Regions from separate parts of the Stappia sp. G46H5W genome, predicted to be linked through region 3. Evidence: predicted binding sites of a transcription regulator. Region 3 holds the regulator's gene; each other region holds the start of a gene.
The links. Region 3 encodes PhoB, which activates phosphate uptake and scavenging genes when phosphate is short. Its sites were predicted from a motif close to TGTCATNNANCTGTCAT; they were not measured.
Positions count from the first base shown of each region.

Region 1: a site for PhoB is predicted at 3,175-3,191, ahead of phnC (phosphonate ABC transporter ATP-binding protein). Genes of this name have one in related genera too.
Region 2: a site for PhoB is predicted at 1,560-1,576, ahead of phnD (phosphate/phosphite/phosphonate ABC transporter substrate-binding protein). Genes of this name have one in related genera too.
Region 4: a site for PhoB is predicted at 3,237-3,253, ahead of ACVJ6E_RS06935 (BtaA family protein). Genes of this name have one in related genera too.

Region 1 covers NZ_JBZFLL010000004.1:578,292-582,868, reverse strand. Annotated here, with positions in the region: gene phnE (phosphonate ABC transporter, permease protein PhnE) at 1-333, opposite strand, end outside; gene phnE (phosphonate ABC transporter, permease protein PhnE) at 335-1,192, opposite strand; gene phnD (phosphonate ABC transporter substrate-binding protein) at 1,274-2,179, opposite strand; gene phnC (phosphonate ABC transporter ATP-binding protein) at 2,257-3,108, opposite strand; gene ACVJ6E_RS15535 (DapH/DapD/GlmU-related protein) at 3,231-3,851, opposite strand; gene phnL (phosphonate C-P lyase system protein PhnL) at 3,862-4,577, opposite strand, start outside.
Region 2 covers NZ_JBZFLL010000006.1:159,251-163,827, reverse strand. Annotated here, with positions in the region: gene phnC (phosphonate ABC transporter ATP-binding protein) at 1-360, opposite strand, end outside; gene phnD (phosphate/phosphite/phosphonate ABC transporter substrate-binding protein) at 520-1,482, opposite strand; gene ACVJ6E_RS19025 (GntR family transcriptional regulator) at 2,647-3,342, shown strand; gene ACVJ6E_RS19020 (phytanoyl-CoA dioxygenase family protein) at 3,372-4,172, shown strand; gene ACVJ6E_RS19015 (SDR family oxidoreductase) at 4,293-4,577, shown strand, end outside.
Region 3 covers NZ_JBZFLL010000001.1:1,020,267-1,024,843, reverse strand. Annotated here, with positions in the region: gene pstA (phosphate ABC transporter permease PstA) at 1-424, shown strand, start outside; gene pstB (phosphate ABC transporter ATP-binding protein PstB) at 477-1,238, shown strand; gene phoU (phosphate signaling complex protein PhoU) at 1,307-2,017, shown strand; gene phoB (phosphate regulon transcriptional regulator PhoB) at 2,155-2,853, shown strand; gene ACVJ6E_RS04180 (GcrA family cell cycle regulator) at 2,997-3,539, opposite strand; gene ACVJ6E_RS04175 (aspartate aminotransferase family protein) at 4,038-4,577, shown strand, end outside.
Region 4 covers NZ_JBZFLL010000002.1:269,499-274,075, reverse strand. Annotated here, with positions in the region: gene ACVJ6E_RS06945 (TerC family protein) at 1-903, opposite strand, end outside; gene ACVJ6E_RS06940 (class I SAM-dependent methyltransferase) at 1,260-1,925, opposite strand; gene ACVJ6E_RS06935 (BtaA family protein) at 1,922-3,181, opposite strand; gene gatB (Asp-tRNA(Asn)/Glu-tRNA(Gln) amidotransferase subunit GatB) at 3,407-4,577, opposite strand, start outside.

The sequences.
Region 1 (4,577 bases), on a different contig from region 3:
GGAGACGCCATCCTGCATGCCTACCCAGTCGGGCAGACGGCCGGGCGGATAGGTGCCCTTGTTCTCGCCTTCGATGGCCACGGTGACGTTGCCGGTGCGGTTGTCCCGCGTGACATGGGTCTTGTGGCTCCAGAAGTCGGACAGGAGGATCGCCGCATTGTCGGTCCTCGCATTGGCGACGATGCCCGGAATGTCGAAGGCGAAGAACACGTAGGCCAGGTAGAGGAGAACCACCGCAGGGATGGTGAAGGCAAGCCGCCGCTTGCGGTCGAAGGCGGCAACCGCCGCGTCGCCGAGCGGGCCGGCCTGCGCTGTGGAGATCATGGCAGTCATGTCAGTGCCCCTTCACCAGCTTGTGCCGGAAATGGCTCGACACCTGGTCGATGACGACGATGGTGGCGAAGAGCAGCAGGAAGATCGCGACAACCTGGTCGTAGCGGCCCTGCCCCCACTGCATCGCTGTCTTGAGGTCGTAACCGATGCCGCCAGAGCCGACGAAACCCAGAATGGCGGAGGCACGCACATTGATCTCGAAGCGCAGGAGCGCATAGGAAAGCCAGTTCGGCAGGACCTGCGGCAGCACGCCGAGCCACATCGACTGGCTCCAGCTCGCGCCCGCCGAGGCGAGCCCCTCGACCGGCTTGCGGTCGGCGTTCTCGCTCACTTCCGAGAACAGCTTGCCCAGTGCCCCCGTGGTGTGGAAGGCGATGGCGATCATCGCCGGCACCGGCCCGCCGCCGAGCAGAAAGATGAGCACGAGGGCGATGACGATCTCGGGGATCGCCCGCATCGCATCCATCAGCCTCCGGAACACGGGGATCAGCGCGGGAAACCGCGCCAGCCCGCGCGTCGACAGCAGCGACAGCAGCGCGCCCCCGCAGGCTCCGATCAGCGTCGCCACGCCGGCAATGTTGATGGTCTCGATCAGGGACGGCAGAAACGTCCACATCAGGCCCGGCAGGTTGCCGGCCTTGGCGATCGCCTCGCTCACCACCTCTGACGGGAAGTCGAAGAACTGGTGGATGCCGGCCCAGAAGCCGCCGGCATTGCGGGCATCGGCAAGCTGGAAGCCCGATACCATCAGCAGGGTGAAGACCAGCAGCAGGATGCCGCTGTACATCTGCCGCTGGCGGGCATGGGCGAGATAGTCGGCGCGGATATCGCCCGACCTAGCGGAAGCCGTGTCCGTCATGAAGTCCTGCTACCATTGGCATGGGCCAAAGCGCACGGGCGGGACCAAGGGTCCCGCCCGGCTGTCACGAAGATCGGTCGATCAGTTGCTCTTGGCCTTGCGGACCGCGATGATCGACTCGTAGGCGTCGTGGGTGATCGGGGCGAAGCCCGCGGTCTCGCCGGCGGCCACGTTGTAGGCGCACTCCGGATCCTTGCCGTGCAGGTCCTTCAGAAGCTGCGTGACCTTCTCCTTGACGTCGGCCGGCAGGGCGCGGCGCAGGACGACCGGACCTTCCGGGATCGGCTTCGAGCGCCAGATCTCGACCAGGTCGTTCATGTCGACGAGACCGGCATCGACCGCCTTGCGCAGGGCGCCGGAATTGTAGCCGTCGATCCACTCGCCCTGGCCGTCGGCCCAGGTCACGCCGCCGTCGACATCGCCGTTCTTCACGGCAACGATGGTCTGCTCATGACCGCCGGTGAAGACCACTTCGCCGAAATAGGCGCCGTTTTCCATGGAAGCGCCGGTCTGCTGCGGGATCTCGATGGACGGGATCAGGTAGCCGGAGGTCGAGTTCGGGTCACCGAAGCCGAACTTCTTGCCCTTCATGTCGGCCAGCGAGGCGATGCCGCTATCCTTGCGGGCAAAACCGATGGAGTGATACGAGAACGAGCCGTCGAGGTTGGTCTTGACCAGCACGACATCGACCGCTTCCGGATCGGTCAGGTAGGTCTTCGCGTAGCCCGAAGCGCCGAGCCAGGCCAGGTCGATGGAGCCGCCGAGCAGGCCCTGGATCACGCCGTCATAGTCGGCCGGGGTGAAGATCTTGGTCTCGACGCCGAGCAGGTCCTGCACATAGGAGCGCAGGCACTCGTTGGAGGCCAGGCGGTCCTGGGCGTTCTCGCCGCCGAGAACGCCGATGCGGAACTCGGTGATCTCCTGCGCCGTTGCACCGACAGACATGGTCGCGACCGCGGTGGCGGCCAAGAGAAGCTTCCTGAGCATATGACGTCTCCTGAAAGAGGTCGTTTGGTGTTCGTTGCGTGTGACCGCGCGCGGAGAGCCGCGCCGGATCCTGCGGCTCAGGCGGAGGCGGAGGCCGTCCGCAGCATGGCCGGGGATGGGGAGACCACCGCAGCCGGCATCGGCGTGGCGGTGATGCTGGTCGAGGTGATGGCCTCGGAGATTTCGTTGCCCTCGCCATCGGTGCCGTAGATCTCGCGCACCGCTTCGGCTGTCAGCTCATTCGCGGTGCCGTCGAACACGACCCGCCCCAGCGACATGCCGATGATCCGCTCGCAATAGGTGCGTGCGGTATCCAGCGTGTGCAGGTTGGTGATGACGGTGATCCCTTCGCGCTCGTTGATGTCCTTGAGCGCATCCATGACGATCTTGGCATTCAACGGGTCGAGCGAAGCGATGGGCTCGTCAGCAAGCAGCACCTTCGGCGATTGCATCAGCGCGCGGGCAATCGCCACACGCTGCTGCTGGCCACCCGACAGGGCCTCGGCCCGCTTCAGCGCATGCTCGGCCACGCCCAGCCGCTCCAGGATGTCGATGGCGCGCAGGATGTCGGCCTTGGGAAACAGGTTGAACACGGTCGAAAGGGTCGAGCGGGCATTGAGCGTGCCGTGCAGCACATTCGACACCACGTCGAGGCGCGGCACGAGGTTGAACTGCTGGAACACCATCGCGCAGTCGCGCCGCCACGAGCGCAACGCCGATCCCGACAGCGCCGAGACCTCGGTGTCGCGGAACAGGATCCGTCCGCCATTCGGATCGACCAGCCGGTTGAGCATCCGCAGCAAGGTGGACTTGCCGGCACCCGAACGGCCGATGACACCGACCATCTGTCCGTCCGGAATGTCCAGCGTCACGCCATCCACCGCGGTCAGCAATCCGAACTTTCGCGTCACACCGTCGAGCTTGAACATTTGCGCCTCAATCCTGATGATTGAAGCTTGCGTATCCTGTATAGATGACAGGGAATCTGCGGTTTTATGACAATTCCCTGACGTTTCCCGGCTCCGAAAAAGCAATGCGCCGGCTCATGACTTCACTGAATTGCCTCGTAACGGTCCAGAAACGCCTGAGCATCGAGATTTCGAAAGTCTTCGAGCGTTTCGCGCAAGCGTTCATGGCTCCAGTCCCACCAGGCAAGCGCCTGCATGCGCGCCACGACATCGGCCGGAAAACGCTCCCGGATCAACCGCGCGGGAACGCCGCCGACAATGGTATACGGCGCGACATCGCGCGACACGACGGCCCCCGATCCGATCACCGCGCCATCGCCGACCGACACGCCGGGCAGGATGGTGGCACCGTGGCCGATCCAGGTGTCGTGACCGATCCGGACCCGCAGCGCACGGCGCCGCCGGAAGAAGTCGGCCTCCTGCTCGGCATCGTCCCAATAGTCGTTCGCGCGATAGGTGAAATGGTGCAGCGTTGCCCGCTCCATCGGATGATGGGTGGCATTGATCCGCACGCAGGCGGCGATGTTCGCGAACTTGCCGATCTCCGCGTTCCAGATCATCGCGTCGCGCATCACATAGGAATAATCATCCATGCGGGTCTCGCTGATGCTGACCCGGGCATCCACCTCGGTGTAGCGGCCGAACTCGCAGTCGCTGACCTCGGCGGTCTGATGGATGAACGGAGTTTCGGAAAGTCGTGCCATGCCCCGCCCCTCAGGCTGCGCGCGCCGGCGCGAAGCCGCGCACGTCGATGATCCGGTCTGCGACAGCCTCGCGCACTTCCTCGTCGTGGAAGATGCCGATCTGCGCGACGCCCTGCACCTTCTTCTGAGCGATCATCTCGATCACCACGCGCCGGTTGGCCGCATCGAGCGAGGCGGTCGGCTCGTCGAGCAGCAACACCGGATGATCGGTGATGAAGCCGCGGGCGATGTTCACGCGCTGCTGCTCGCCGCCGGAAAAGGTCGCTGGCGGCAGCTGCCAGAGACGCTGCGGCAGGTTGAGCCGCTCGAGCGTCCGTGCAGCCCGCTCCCGCGCGGTGGCTGCATCGATGCCGCGCGCAACCAGCGGCTCGGCGACCACGTCGATTGCCGCAACGCGCGGAACGGTGCGCAGGAACTGGCTGACATAGCCGAGGGTCTCGCAGCGGATGGCCAGCACCAGCCGCGGCGAGGCCGCAACCAGATCGACCATCGCCTCGCCGTGGCGGATCAGGATCTCGCCGCCCGTTGCGGCATAGTTGCCATAGAGCATCTTGAGGATGGAGCTCTTGCCGGCGCCCGACGGGCCGCCGAGCACGACGCATTCTCCGGCATGCACCTCGAAGGACGCACCCTCCACCACCGGCAGTTCGAGACCGCCCTGCAGGTGCATATGGAAGGACTTGGACAGGGCACTTGCCCGCACGGCGACGGTGCCGGCTTCGCGGC
Region 2 (4,577 bases), on a different contig from region 3:
GCCGGGAAACTGGCGCAGGAAGGAGCGCCAGAAACCGACATAGCCGAGGCGCCCCGACAGCACGTTCTCCATCACCGTCAGACGCTCCACCAGGGCATATTCCTGGAAGATCATGCCGATGCGGCGGCGGGCGCGGCGCAGTTCGCGCGCCGGCAGGCCGGTGATGTCGAGATCGTTCAGCAGCACCCGCCCCTCGGTCGGCTCGACCAAGCGGTTGATGCAGCGGATGAGGGTCGACTTGCCGGCGCCGGACGGCCCGATCAGGCCGACGACCTGTCCCTTCGGCACGGTGAAACTGACCGACCGGAGGGCTTTGTCGCCGGTCTTGTAGGTCTTGGTAAGCGCTTCGACTGTCAGCATGCGGGGATCCGGGGGAGAGAGGGCCGTCACGGCCGGGTCTGCCGGCCCCTGCGCGCCGCACGAAGGGCCGCGCGCAAGGGAACGGCCAGGGATGCGGGCGCGGACACGGACGGCAACGCGGAAGACACTCCCCCGCGCGCCGTCCGCCCGCTCACGATCTTACTGGCAGTTGTAGGAAACGTCGTTCGCCGCGTCGATCTGACGGATGACGGACCAGTTGTCCTTGAAGGTGATCGGGATGAACTGCGCCTCGCCCGACTTGGAGAACTCCTTCTCCAGCGACGAGCCTTCCCACTTGAAGGTGGCGAAGCCTTCCTTGATCTTCTCCTGCAGCTCCGGCTTCAGGTTGTAGGCAACGCCGTAGCCGGTGGTCGGGAAGGTCTGCGACTTATAGATGCTGACCACCTGCTCGGGCTTGATCACCTCGCGCTCGATCATGCGGTGCATGACGGAGTTGGCGATGGCCGCCGCCGGATAGTCCTTGTTGGCGACGCCGAGCACCGAATTGTCGTGCTTGCCGGAGAAGGCCGGCTCGTAGTCGGTGCCGGAGACGAGGCCGTATTCGGCCTTCAGCAGCGCGGACGGCGCCTTGAAACCGGAATTCGAGGTCTCGGCGGTGAAGGCAAGCGTCTTGCCCTTTATGTCTTCCGGCTTCTCGATGCCCGAGCCCGGATAGGTGATGATTTCCATCTCGTAGCCGAAGCTGCCGTCGGCCTTGGCCATCATCGTGAACGGGCGGAAGCCCGCGCAGGCGACGGCAAGCGGGTTGGAGCCGGTGTTGAAGCCGGCGATGTGCAGGCGGCCGGCGCGCATCGCCTCGATCTGGGCGGCGTTCGACTGGACCGGGAAGAACTGCACCTTCTTGCCGGTGACGCTCTCCATATGGGCCAGGAAGTCGGCCCAGGCCTCGGCATAGACCGCCGGATCCTCGACCGGGGTATAGGCGAAGATCAGCGTCGAGGGATCGATCTGCTGCGCCGGATCGGACGGAATGTCGGCGATCAGGTCGCCATCGGCATCGGTGTAGCGGCTGTCGAGCTTGAATTCGGCCTGCGCAGGCGTTGCGGCGATGAGGCCGGCAAGCAAGGCGGCGACGCTCGCAGCGCCGGCGAGCTTCGTCATGTGCATGGTCATCTGTGTTCCTCCACTGGGGCGCGATCTGCATCCGTTCTGGACCGGATGTCTGTTATGCGTCCTGCGTGAAGGCTGGATGACAAACCAAGCCGCGTCAAGACCTTGAGGCGGCGAAGTTTCCTTTAAGGCAGAGCCGGCGGCCCCCTCCTTGATCCACGGCCGCTTCCCGCCGCCCCAGAAGCTGAACAGCAGCCGGGCGAGGGCCGCCCCTTGCACGGAATTCCTGCGAAATCTCGCAAGGACGCCGGCCGAGCCCGTACGACCGACGACTTGCCGGCACGGTGCCCGCTGTCCGGCGCCGCTCGCTGCCTCTGCGGTATCTCAGCACATGAGCCGGCAAATCACCCGGAGGGAGAGCCCCACCCTGCAGCATGTCCCGGCCGATCTCCCGCTCTTCATCCCGCCTTCCGCGCATGCCATGCGGCGCGCCTGCCTTGCGTCTTCGGGACATTACTTCAGCGGGTTGCACATTCCTTCGCGCCAACCGCCCACCCCTCCCAAGCAGCAGCCCAAGGCACGGGAACCGATACCCCGAAGCGCACGCGTCCTCTTCTACCGCCGCCTCCACCCCGCCCACGGCCGAACCACTTCAAATGGAATTCGGAATTCCAAACTGTTGACAGCGCCGATCCGCTCGGGCAGGGTTGCATTATTGGAATTTGGAATTCCGAATTCCTGCATGATCGAACCACCGCTTCCGACCGGGCGAAGACCGACGGGCTGGAGCGGACGCCGGGGTGGACGAAAGGCTCGCGCTGCAGGAGCGGCGCACGGATTTCGCCGGACCACCGGCGCTCAGGGCTCCGTTGGCCCCATCGCCAGACCGTCGGCCGGTCCGGCTTCTTGCCCGCCGGACGGATCCGGCACGGTGCGGAGCCGAAACGGCCGCAGCGGAGGTCACGAAGAGCTTGGCCGCATCCCGGCCAGGACAGGGACAGGTCCGTCCCGGAACGTCGCGCCGCCGGGTGTGCCGAACAGGCCTCCCATGTCATACCTGCGGTGCATTGCGGCGGCGCGCGCGTTCCGTCAGCTTGTCCCGGCATCGCGCCGGACAGGCCGCACAACCAGCCCCCGGGATCGGCCCGGGTGCTTTCGCGCCGGCTGCGCTTCGTTGCGATGTCCGCAAGGACCGTAAGGGGAAGGACGCTAGGCATGCCCATGGAACTCATCGACCAGAGCCCGATCCTGGTGGACCGCGTCTACGAGCGGCTGCGCCAGGCCATCGCGCTGGCCGAGCTGGCGCCGGGCGAGCGCATCCGCCAGGCCGAGCTTGCCGACCGCCTCGGCGTGTCGCGCCAGCCGGTCAGCCATGCGCTGCAGCTGCTCAAGCGCGACGGGCTGGTGGAGGAGACCGGGCGCAAGGGGCTCAAGGTCACGGAGATCGATCCGGCGCATCTTCGCGAGATCTATCAGGTTCGCGCCGCGCTCGATGGGCTGGCCGCCGGCCTAGCGGCTGCGCGGGTCGCGCAGGGCCGCATGCCGGAGGCCGAGCTCAAGACGCTCGCCGCGATCCTGCGCCAGGCCGAGAGCTTCGGGGACGACACGCCCGTGGCGGAGCGCATCGCGCTCGACGTCGACTTCCACAACCAGGTCATCGTCATGTCCGGCAACCGCCGGATCGCCGAAACGCTCGAGCCGCAGTTCTCGCACATGATGCGCTCCATGCGGCTGGTTCTCGACATCGGCGGCTTCCGCGAATCCGCCTGGGAGCACCATCACGAGATCGCCCGGCTCATCGCGGCCGGCGACGCAGCCGCGGAAGGCGCCGCAAGGGCCCATGCGGAAAATGCCGGCAAGGAAACGGAGGCTCGCCTCACCGCCAGGCAGGTTTTGAAGAACACGGCCTGAAGGCCGTGACCCAAGAGGAGGAACGCCACATGAAGCTGACGCAGGAACAACAGGACGAATTCAACCGCCACGGCTATCTTTTCCTGCCCGAGGCGTTCTCGCCGGAAGAGGTCGAGGTGCTGCGGGAGGCGGCATCCGGCATCTTCGACGAGGACCGCAAGGAGATCTGGCGCGAGAAGGACGGCACGCCGCGCACGGCCTTCGCCTGCCACACCTACAACGAGGCGTTCCGTCTGCTCGGCCGTCATCCCCGCCTCATCGAGCCGGTGCGCCAGATCTTCGGCGAAGAACTGTACATGCACCAGTTCAAGGTGAACGCGAAGGCCGCCTTCACCGGCGACGTCTGGCAGTGGCACCAGGACTTCCCCACCTGGCACAAGGATGACGGCATGCCCGAGCCGCGGGCGATGAACATCTCGGTGTTCCTCGACGACGTGCTGCCGATCAACGGCCCGCTCATGCTGATCGGCGGCTCGCACACCCACGGCCAGCTCAAGTCGGAATACGACACCACAACCACCAGCTACGGCCTGTGGACGCTCGACAACGACACCGTGACCGAGCTCGCCGCCAAGGGCGGCATCGTCGCCCCGACCGGCAAGGCGGGCGGGTTGCTGATCCATCACGGCAACCTGGTGCACGGCTCGTCGGGCAACATCACGCCCTACCCGCGCAAGATCGTCTATCTGACGCTCTCCACCGTCTCCAACGCGATCCGCAAGCCGACCCGGCCGGAATATATCGCTCATCGCGATTTCACGCCGATCGAGCCGGTCGAGGACGATGCGCTGCAGCGCTACGCCCTCTCCATGCGCGAAGCGGCCGAGTAACCGCTGAACGTGACAGGCCGGAGCGGACGCGATCCGCTCCGGCCTTTCCTTTGCGATCCGGGACGGGCCGAGCCCGCCCCGGTCTTTTCGTGTCAGGGCATCAGAACGGACGGTTTCCACATGACAGATACTTCGGCTGGCCGATTGGCCGGCAAGGTCGCCCTCGTCGTCGGCGCCGGCTCCTCGGGAGAGGGCTGGGGCAACGGCAAGGCGGCGGCGGTTCTCTTTGCGCGGAACGGCGCGCGCATCCTCGCCGTCGACCGCGACGAGCGCGCGGCGGGCGAAACGCGCGACATCATCCGCTCCGAGGGCGGCACCTGCGAGACGGCGCGGGCGGACGTTTCGAACTCCGCCGATGTCGCGGCGATGGTCGAGGCCTGCCTTGCGCAGTTCGGCCGCATCGAC
Region 3 (4,577 bases):
GCTGCCGACCATCATCATCTCGACGCGTGCCTCGCTGAAGGCGGTGCCGCCGTCGATCCGCGATGCAGCGCTGGGTGTCGGCGCCTCCAAGATGCAGTCGGTGTTCCACCATGTGCTGCCGCTGGCCGCACCCGGCATCCTCACCGGCACCATCATCGGCCTTGCCCAGGCACTCGGCGAGACCGCGCCGCTGCTGCTCATCGGCATGGTCGGCTTCATCGCTTCCAACTACCCCGGCAGCCTCGCATCCGGCTTCCTCGATCCGAACTCGGCCATGCCGGCCCAGATCTACGAGTGGGCCAAGCGCGCGGACCCGGCCTTCTACGAGCGGGCATGGGGCGGCATCATCGTCCTGCTGCTGTTCCTCATGACCATGAACATCGTCGCGATCATCCTGCGCCGTCGTTTCGAGCGTCGCTGGTAAGGGGGCTTTCCAAGCCATGAACCAAATGACCAAGCCTGAGAAAGTCGCCGCCATGAACGAGGCCAAGATTTCAGCCGAGAAGGTCCAGGTCTTCTACGGCGACACCCACGCCATCAAGGATGTGAGCATCCGCATCGAGGAGAAGACGGTCACCGCCTTCATCGGCCCGTCGGGCTGCGGCAAGTCGACCTTCCTTCGCTGCATCAACCGGATGAACGACACGATCGACGTCTGCCGCGTCGAGGGCAACATCCTGATCGACGGAGAGGACATCTACGATCCCAAGGTCGACCCCGTGCAGCTGCGCGCCAAGGTCGGCATGGTGTTCCAGAAGCCGAACCCGTTCCCCAAGTCGATCTTCGACAACATCGCCTACGGCCCGCGCATCCACGGCCTGGCCCGCAACAAGGCGGCGCTGGAGGAGATCGTCGCCTCCAGCCTGCAGAAGGCCGGCCTGTGGAACGAGGTGAAGGACCGCCTCGACGAGCCGGGCACCGGCCTGTCCGGCGGCCAGCAGCAGCGCCTGTGCATTGCCCGCGCCATCGCCGTCAGCCCGGAAGTGATCCTGATGGACGAGCCCTGCTCGGCCCTCGATCCCATCGCCACCGCCAAGGTGGAGGAGCTGATCGACGAGCTGCGTGAGAACTACACAATCGTCATCGTCACCCACTCCATGCAGCAGGCCGCCCGCGTCTCGCAGCGCACGGCCTTCTTCCACCTCGGCAACCTGGTCGAGGAAGGGGCGACGAACGACATCTTCACCAACCCCCGGGACAAGCGCACCCAGGACTACATCACCGGCCGCTTCGGCTAGTCTGGACCAGCCGCGGGAACAGACGGGATGACGCGTGCACCTTGCCGCGCCCCGAATGGAGAAGAGACATGAGCCAACATACCGTTTCGTCGTTCGACGAGGAGCTGAAGGAAGTCGCCGGCCGGGTGTCGGAGATGGGCGGCCTCGCCGAGATGATGCTGAACGATTCCGTGCAGGCCCTGGTGCGCATGGACAAGGAACTTGCCCGCCGCGTGATCGCACAGGACAAGCGGGTCGATGCCCTGCAGTTCGAGATCGAGGAGCAGGCGATCCTGATCATCGCCCGCCGTCAGCCGGTCGCCAGCGACCTGCGCGACGTGATCTCGGCGATGCGCATCTCCAACGACCTTGAGCGCGTCGGCGATCTCGCCAAGAACGTCGCCAAGCGCGTCATCGCCATCGAGGGTACCTTCGACTCCAAGAAGTTCGCCCTCGGCGTGGAGCACATGACCGAGCTCGCCCAGAGCCAGCTCAAGGATGTGCTGGATGCCTATGCCGGCCGGGACGGCGTGGCGGCGGCCTCCGTGCGCGACCGCGACGACGAGGTCGACGCGCTCTACACTTCGATCTTCCGCGAACTCCTCACCTACATGATGGAGGATCCGCGGCAGATCTCGGTCTGCGCCCATCTGCTGTTCTGCGCCAAGAACATCGAGCGCATCGGCGACCATGCAACCAACATCGCCGAAAACGTCATGTACATGTCGACCGGCGTGCTGCCGACCGACGAGCGTCAGAAGGTCGACGAGACCGGCATCGAGACCGATACCGCGTCCTGAGGACGCCCTGGCAACCTGACGATGGCGCGGACGGCCCTGCCGTCCGCCGCCGCTGACAACGAGAGCCGGCAAGGCGGCGCGAGCGAAAAGCCGCGCCGATGCCTCCCGGCCGGGTCGATTGGACAAGGGTATCCGACATGCCGAAGGTCCTTATTGTCGAGGACGAAGAGCCTCTCATCATGATGCTGCGCTACAATCTCGAGGCCGAGGGCTACACGGTCGAGACCTGCATGCGCGGTGACGAGGCCGATCTTCTCCTGCGCGAGAGCCAGCCGGACCTGCTGCTTCTCGACTGGATGCTGCCGGGTCTGTCCGGCATCGAACTGTGCCGCCGCCTGCGCTCGCGTGCCGAGACGGAACGTCTGCCGGTGATCATGCTCACCGCCCGCGGCGAGGAGCAGGAGCGCATCCGCGGCCTTGCCACCGGTGCCGACGACTATGTGGTGAAGCCGTTCTCGATCCCGGAGCTGATGGCGCGGGTGCGCGCGATGCTGCGCCGGGCAAAACCGGAGGTCGTCTCCTCGCTGTTGCGCGCGGGCGATCTGGAACTTGACCGGGAGACACACCGGGTGCGCCGCTCGGGCCGCGAGATCCATCTCGGCCCGACCGAGTTTCGCCTGCTGGAGTTCCTGATGACCTCGCCGGGGCGTGTCTTTTCGCGCGAGCAGCTGCTCGACGGCGTCTGGGGCCATGACGTCTATGTCGACGAGCGCACGGTCGATGTGCATGTCGGGCGCCTGCGCAAGGCCATCAACCGCGGCAAGGTGCCGGATCCGATCCGCACCGTGCGCGGCGCCGGCTACGCCTTCAACGACCAGTTCGCCGCCGCCTCCTGAAACCCGCAGCTAGCGGAAACGCCGGGGCGGCTGTCGCGCCGTCTATCTGCGAACCGGCACCAGAATGCGAAAAGGCCCGCCGCGGATACCGCAGGCGGGCCTTTCTCGTAACTGCGCCCCCGGAAACGGGCCGGGGCGTTGCCTCAGCCGTTGGCAACGTTGCGGTCGCGGCGGCGGTCGCTCGCCGGCTGGTAGGCGATGCGGCAATGATAGGTGCAGTAGGGGACGCCCGGGTTCGACGGGTGGCCGCAGAAGTAGAAGTCTTCCTTGGTCGGGTCGCCGATCGGCCATTTGCAGGTCCGCTCGGTCAGCGTCAGGATCGTCGCACGCTTGGCGATCGGCACCAACTCGGCAACCGGCTTGGCCTGCGGCGCGGGAGCCGCGACCGGAGCGGTCTCGATCTTCAGCGCGGTGGCGCCCACCGTCTGCGGTGCCGAGGGGGCGTTGCCGCCCTGCTGCTGGGTCGCGGCCTGTGCCGCTTCCTCCGCGCCGCCCTTGGCCGGCTTGGCGCGCGCCTTCTGGGCGGGAGCCGCCGCCTTGGCGCGTCCCGACAGGCCGAGGCGGTGAACCTTGCCGATCACCGCATTGCGGGTCACGCCGCCCAGTTCTGCAGCGATCTGGCTGGCGCTCAGCCCGTCGGTCCAGAGCTTTTTGAGAAGGTCGACGCGTTCGCTTGTCCAGGACATGCGCTCAACTCCGTGTTTGATCGGGCCCCGACATCTGGTTAATAAAAGGTTATCGGCACACCGTGAGGGTGCCCCGCTCATTGCCGGATTTTGAGGCTATTGTGAGTCGGATACACGAGATCTCGTATTTCTTGACTGCAAAGCTACAATATGCCGGGTTTGCGGTTCAAGGTGAGGGGGCGATTCACCTGGGGATTGATACGGTTTTCCCCAGAAAAGGCCGTTTCCGGCGACTTTGGTTTCGCCGCGGCCCGAGCGGCGCGCATAGCCAATTCCGTTGACTTTCCCGCGCTCTCCCGGTGTATAACGGGGCTTCCTCGCCGTGCCGCCTCTCGTGGGCGGCATAATTGCTTTCGGCGATGCCTGTCGGCGGTTCTTGCCGCTCTTTGCGGCGGCATGACGGCAGCGTTCCGACAGCAGGCGAGGGGATCGAAGGCGGCTCGCTCCGCCAAGGCATCTCCCCGGCAGGACAGCCGGTCAATGGGAGCAGGTAAGGACATGGAAGGCTCATCTCTCTATCAGACCTACAGCCGCGCGAACCTGGAGTTCGTGCGTGGCGAGGGTGTGTGGCTGGAGACTTCCGATGGCCGACGCTTTCTCGACTGCGCCGCCGGCATCGCCGTCAATTCGCTCGGACATTCCCATCCCGGCCTCGTCAAGGCACTGAAGGACCAGGCCGACAAGCTGTGGCACGTGTCCAACGTTTACGCGATCGAGGGGCAGGAAGCGTTCGCGCGCAAGCTGGCCCAGGCGACCTTTGCCGACCGGGTGTTCTGCACCAACTCCGGCGCCGAGGCGCTGGAATGCGCGATCAAGACCGCGCGGCGCTACTTCTATGCGAAGGGCGAGCCGGAGCGGGTCGACATCATCACCTTCGAGGGTGCCTTCCATGGCCGTACGCTGGCGACCATCGCCGCCGGCGGGCAGGAGAAGTATCTGGAAGGCTTCGGTCCCAAGGCTCCGGGCTTCGTCCAGGTGCCGTTCGGCGACCATGAGGCGTTGCTTGCCGCCATCGGCGATACCACCGCAGGCCTGCTG
Region 4 (4,577 bases), on a different contig from region 3:
GACCGGGCGCTGGCCGAGCCCCAGCACGCCGCGGATCATGTCCTGCTCCTCGGGCTTGAACAATTCGCCCAGGGCCGCCTGCTCGGCGATCACGTCGACCGTCTCGCCCAGCGGCTGCTCGCCGACCCTGCCGCCGAGCAAGCGCAGCACCGCCTCGGAGGTGCGCTCACGCAGGTTTCCGGAGACGACCATCTGCTCGCGGTTGTGGCGGCCGACCTGGTTGAACGCCTCGATCAGCACCGAGAAGCCGATGGCGGCATAGAGATAGCCCTTCGGGATGTGCTGGCCGAAGCCTTCCACCACCAGGCTGAAGCCGATCATCAGCAGGAAGCCCAGGCACAGGATCACCACGGTCGGATGCTTGGAGACGAAGGCCATCAGCGGCTTGGAGGCGATCATCATCACCGCCATGGCGATACACACGGCCGCGATCATCACCCACAGATTGTTGACCATGCCGACGGCGGTGATGACGCTGTCGAGCGAGAACACCGCATCCAGCACGACGATCTGCACGATCACCTGCCAGAACACCGCGTGGACGATCTTGCCGCTCTTGTGGCCGTGCGCGCCCTCGAGGCGCTCGTGCAGCTCCATCGTGCCCTTGAACAGCAGGAACACGCCGCCGATGATCAGGATCAGGTCGCGTCCGGAGAAGGAGAAGCCGCCCAGCGAGAACAGCGGGTTGGTCAGCGTCACGATCCAGGAAATCGAGAACAGCAGCGCGATGCGCATGAAGAGCGCCAGCGACAGGCCGATCAGGCGCGCCTTGTTGCGCTGTTCGGGCGGCAGCTTGTCGGCCAGGATGGCGATGAACACGAGGTTGTCGATGCCGAGTACAACCTCGAGCAAAACCAGGGTGACAAGCCCGATCCAGATGTTCGGATCTGCCAGGAATTCCATATCGAACCTTTCCTAATGGCGACGGCGCAGGCGCGCGCAAGGCCCGCCGTGCCGGACCTGTCGGCAAGCGGGTGCGGGCATTGGGCCTGCGAAAACGGGAATGGAAGCGGAAACGCGGAGCCGCCGGACGCACATCGCCAACGGCTCCCGGGAAAGTCGGTCGCGTGCGTCCGTGCTGTCGCCGTCGGCCGCCATGGAATTGTCCGCCCCTCCTTAGCGCGCCGGGACGTGCCCGCGCGCTGCCTCTGCAGCCTAGCATGGCCGTTGCAGCGGTCAAGAAACGCACCAGACGGCCGGATGTTCCATGACCGGGCAAACCCGGCAGGCGCCCGCAGCGCATCCCGAGAGGGGCAGCCTTACGCCTCCAGCCGCCCGATCACCGCGTAACCGCCATGCAGCCGGCGGAACGAGGCCCGCGCCCCGTGCGCCTGCGCGCAGGCTTCCAGCGCCGCCCCCAGATCCACCCGCGGCGCGACGTGGAAGGCGGACAGCCAAGCGCGGAACGGCGCGCGCACCAGGCCCGGCCAGGCCTCCATCATGCCGAAGTCGACCAGATGCAGCCGGCCGCCGGGCGACAGCGCGCCGGCGCCGGCAGTCAGCGCCTCGCGCCAGGGCGGGATCATCGACAGGCTGTAGGAGAAGAACACCCGATCGAAGCGCTCGACGCCGAACAGCGCCGCCGTGTCGAACGCCGTCGCATCGCCTTGCGCGACGCTGATCCGGTCATCAAGCCCCGCGCGGCGGATCGAGCCGCGCGCGCTCTCCAGCATCTGCTGCGAGATGTCGATGCCGAAGAACCGCGCCTGCGGGTGCCGGCGGGCGGCCAGCACCAGATTGCGCGCCGTGCCGCAGCCAAGCTCCAGCACCGTGCCGCCCGGCGGCGGGGCGAGATCGTCGATCAGCCGGTCACGGCCGAGCAGATAGTATTTGCGCGTCGCGTCGTAGACATGCCGCTGCCAGCGGTAGATGCCGTCCATCAGCTCCGCACCGTTGGACGTCCTCACTTCTCCCCGCACGGTCATGCCGCGCCGCGGATATAGAGATGGAAGCCGCCATAGATCGACGAACGGTCCATGTAGCCGAGCTTGCGCGAGCGATCCGCATCGTAGCGCCACTGCCCCAGGATCTCCGGCGCGACGCGGCCCGGCAGCAGGCTGGGCTCGGCCGCCGTGCGGAAGACGACGCGCGCGCCCGGACGGGCCGTGCGGGTGATCTCCGACCACAGGGCGTTGAGCGCGGCGTCGGTCATCCAGTCCTGCGCATCGAGCAGGACGTAGCGGTCGACGCTGCCCCCCTCCTGCGCGGCCAGATAGTCGGTGAAGGAGCGGTTGACCACGCGCACCCGGTCGGCGCGGGCGCGGATCGTCTCGAAGTGGTCGCGCCGCAGATAGGGCGGCAGCGGGCCGGCCTCGTCATTGGCGTAGCCGCGGCCGAAGGCCTGCCAGGCGAAGTAGTTTTCCGAAAGCGGGAAGTCGCAGGCCAGCCGCTCCAGCCGCTCGCGCAGCACAGCCGCCATGCCGCCGGGGCCGCTGCCGGCCAGCGCCTCGTACTGTGCCGGCGGAATGCCGAGCCCGTAGAGCGACACGCGCTTCGACGTCGCCCAGCGGACCATCCGCTTGTCGAACAACGGCGCCAGCGCCTTGTCGAAGTAGGTGCGCTGCTCCTCCAGCGAGCGGGCGCGCAGCATGTCCTTGGGATCGATGCCATAGGCGCGGGCGACGAAATGGCCGGCGCCGATGAAATAGCCGAGCAGCCCGTGGTGGTAGAGGTCGCGGGCGAACAGGGTGATGCGCTTGCGCCCGGTCAGGCCGCGCTTTTCCCAGTACTCGCGGGTTTCCGGGTCGAGCCGCTCGCGCAGGAAGCGGTTGTAGGCCTCGACATTGCCCTTCTCGTCCGCCTTGCCGAAGAAGCGGTAGAAGTCGTCATGCCCCGGCAGATGCTTGACGGCGGCGAGCTTCAGCCGGGTCAGCGCCACATGCGCGCGGTTGAGGTCGACGGCGGTGATGCTGGCCGGATCGGCCGTCAGGTAGGAGAGAACGTTGCAGCCGCCCGAGGCGATGGTCACCACCTTGTGGTCGCGGCCGATCTCCAGCGCGTCCATGTCGATCTCGGGGTCTTCCCAGATCTGCGGATAGACCAGCCCCTGGAAGGCCAGGGTGAAGAGCCGCTCCAGCGCGCCCTCGCCCGACAGGGCCTTGTTGCGATGCACCGCCCGGCCGAGCAGAGCGCCCCGCCCCGCATTGACCGACTTCGTGTTCGACGCCTGACCCGACAGCATGGCCACCTCCGACTCTCCTCAAGTTGCCTTGAAGTGAGCCGGGTAAGCCGTTCTCGTTACGGGATGATGACAGGGCGGTGCGCGCGGGCGTCATACCGGCCGCAAGGCCGGGATGACATCCTGTGGGTGGCGCGCCGACCTCGCATCCCCTCAGCCGTCACCCCGGGCAAGCGAAGCGCGACCCGGGGCCCATTGGCTGCCAGAGCGATGGCGCGTAACCCGCCCTTACTCGATGCCGATCTTCGCCTTGAGCAGGTCGTTGACCGCCTGCGGGTTGGCCTTGCCGCCGGTCGCCTTCATCACCTGGCCGACGAACCAGCCGAGAAGACCGGGCTTGGCGCGCGCCTGCTCCGCCTTCTCCGGGTTGGCGGCGATGATCTTGTCGACCTCGGCCTCGATGGCGCCGAGATCCGTCACCTGGCGCATGCCGCGCGCCTCGACGATCTCCGCCGGTTCGCCGCCCTCGCTCCAGACGATCTCGAACAGGTCCTTGGCGATCTTGCCCGAGATCGTCCCGTCGACCACCAGATCGACGATGCCGCCGAGCTGGCCGGCCGACACCGGGCTTTCGCTCAGCTCCAGCCCTTCCTTGTTGATCCGGCCGAACAGCTCGTTGATCACCCAGTTTGCCGAAAGCTTGGCATCGCGCCCCTTGGCGACCTGCTCGAAGAAGTCGGCCGAGGCCTTTTCCGCCACCAGAATGTCGGCGTCATAGGCGGTGAGCCCGTAATCGGCGACGAAGCGCGCCTTCTTGTCGTCCGGCAGCTCCGGCAGGCCGACGGCGAGCGCGTCGACGTAAGCCTGGTCGAACTCCAGCGGCAGCAGGTCCGGATCGGGGAAATAGCGGTAGTCGTGCGCCTCCTCCTTGGAGCGCATGGAGCGGGTCTCGCCCTTGACCGGATCGAACAGGCGCGTCTCCTGGTCGATGCTGCCGCCGTCCTCCAGGATGCCGATCTGGCGGCGGGCCTCATACTCGATGGCCTGGCCGACGAAGCGGATGGAGTTGACGTTCTTGATCTCGCAGCGCGTGCCGAAGGCCCCGCCCGGCGCGCGCACCGAAACGTTGACGTCGGCGCGCATCGAGCCCTGGTCCATGTTGCCGTCGCAGGTGCCCAGGTAACGCAGGATGGTGCGCAGCTTGGTGAGATACGCCTTCGCCTCGTCGGCGCAGCGCAGGTCCGGCTTGGAGACGATCTCCATCAGCGCGACGCCCGAGCGGTTGAGATCGACGAAGGACATAGTCGGGTGCTGGTCGTGCAGCGACTTGCCGGCGTCCTGCTCCAGATGCAGCCGCTCGACGCCGACCGTCACCTGCTCGCCGCCGGGCATGTCGAGCAGGACCTCGCCCTCGCCGACGATCGGCTGCTTGAACTGGGAGATCTGGTAGCCCTGCGGC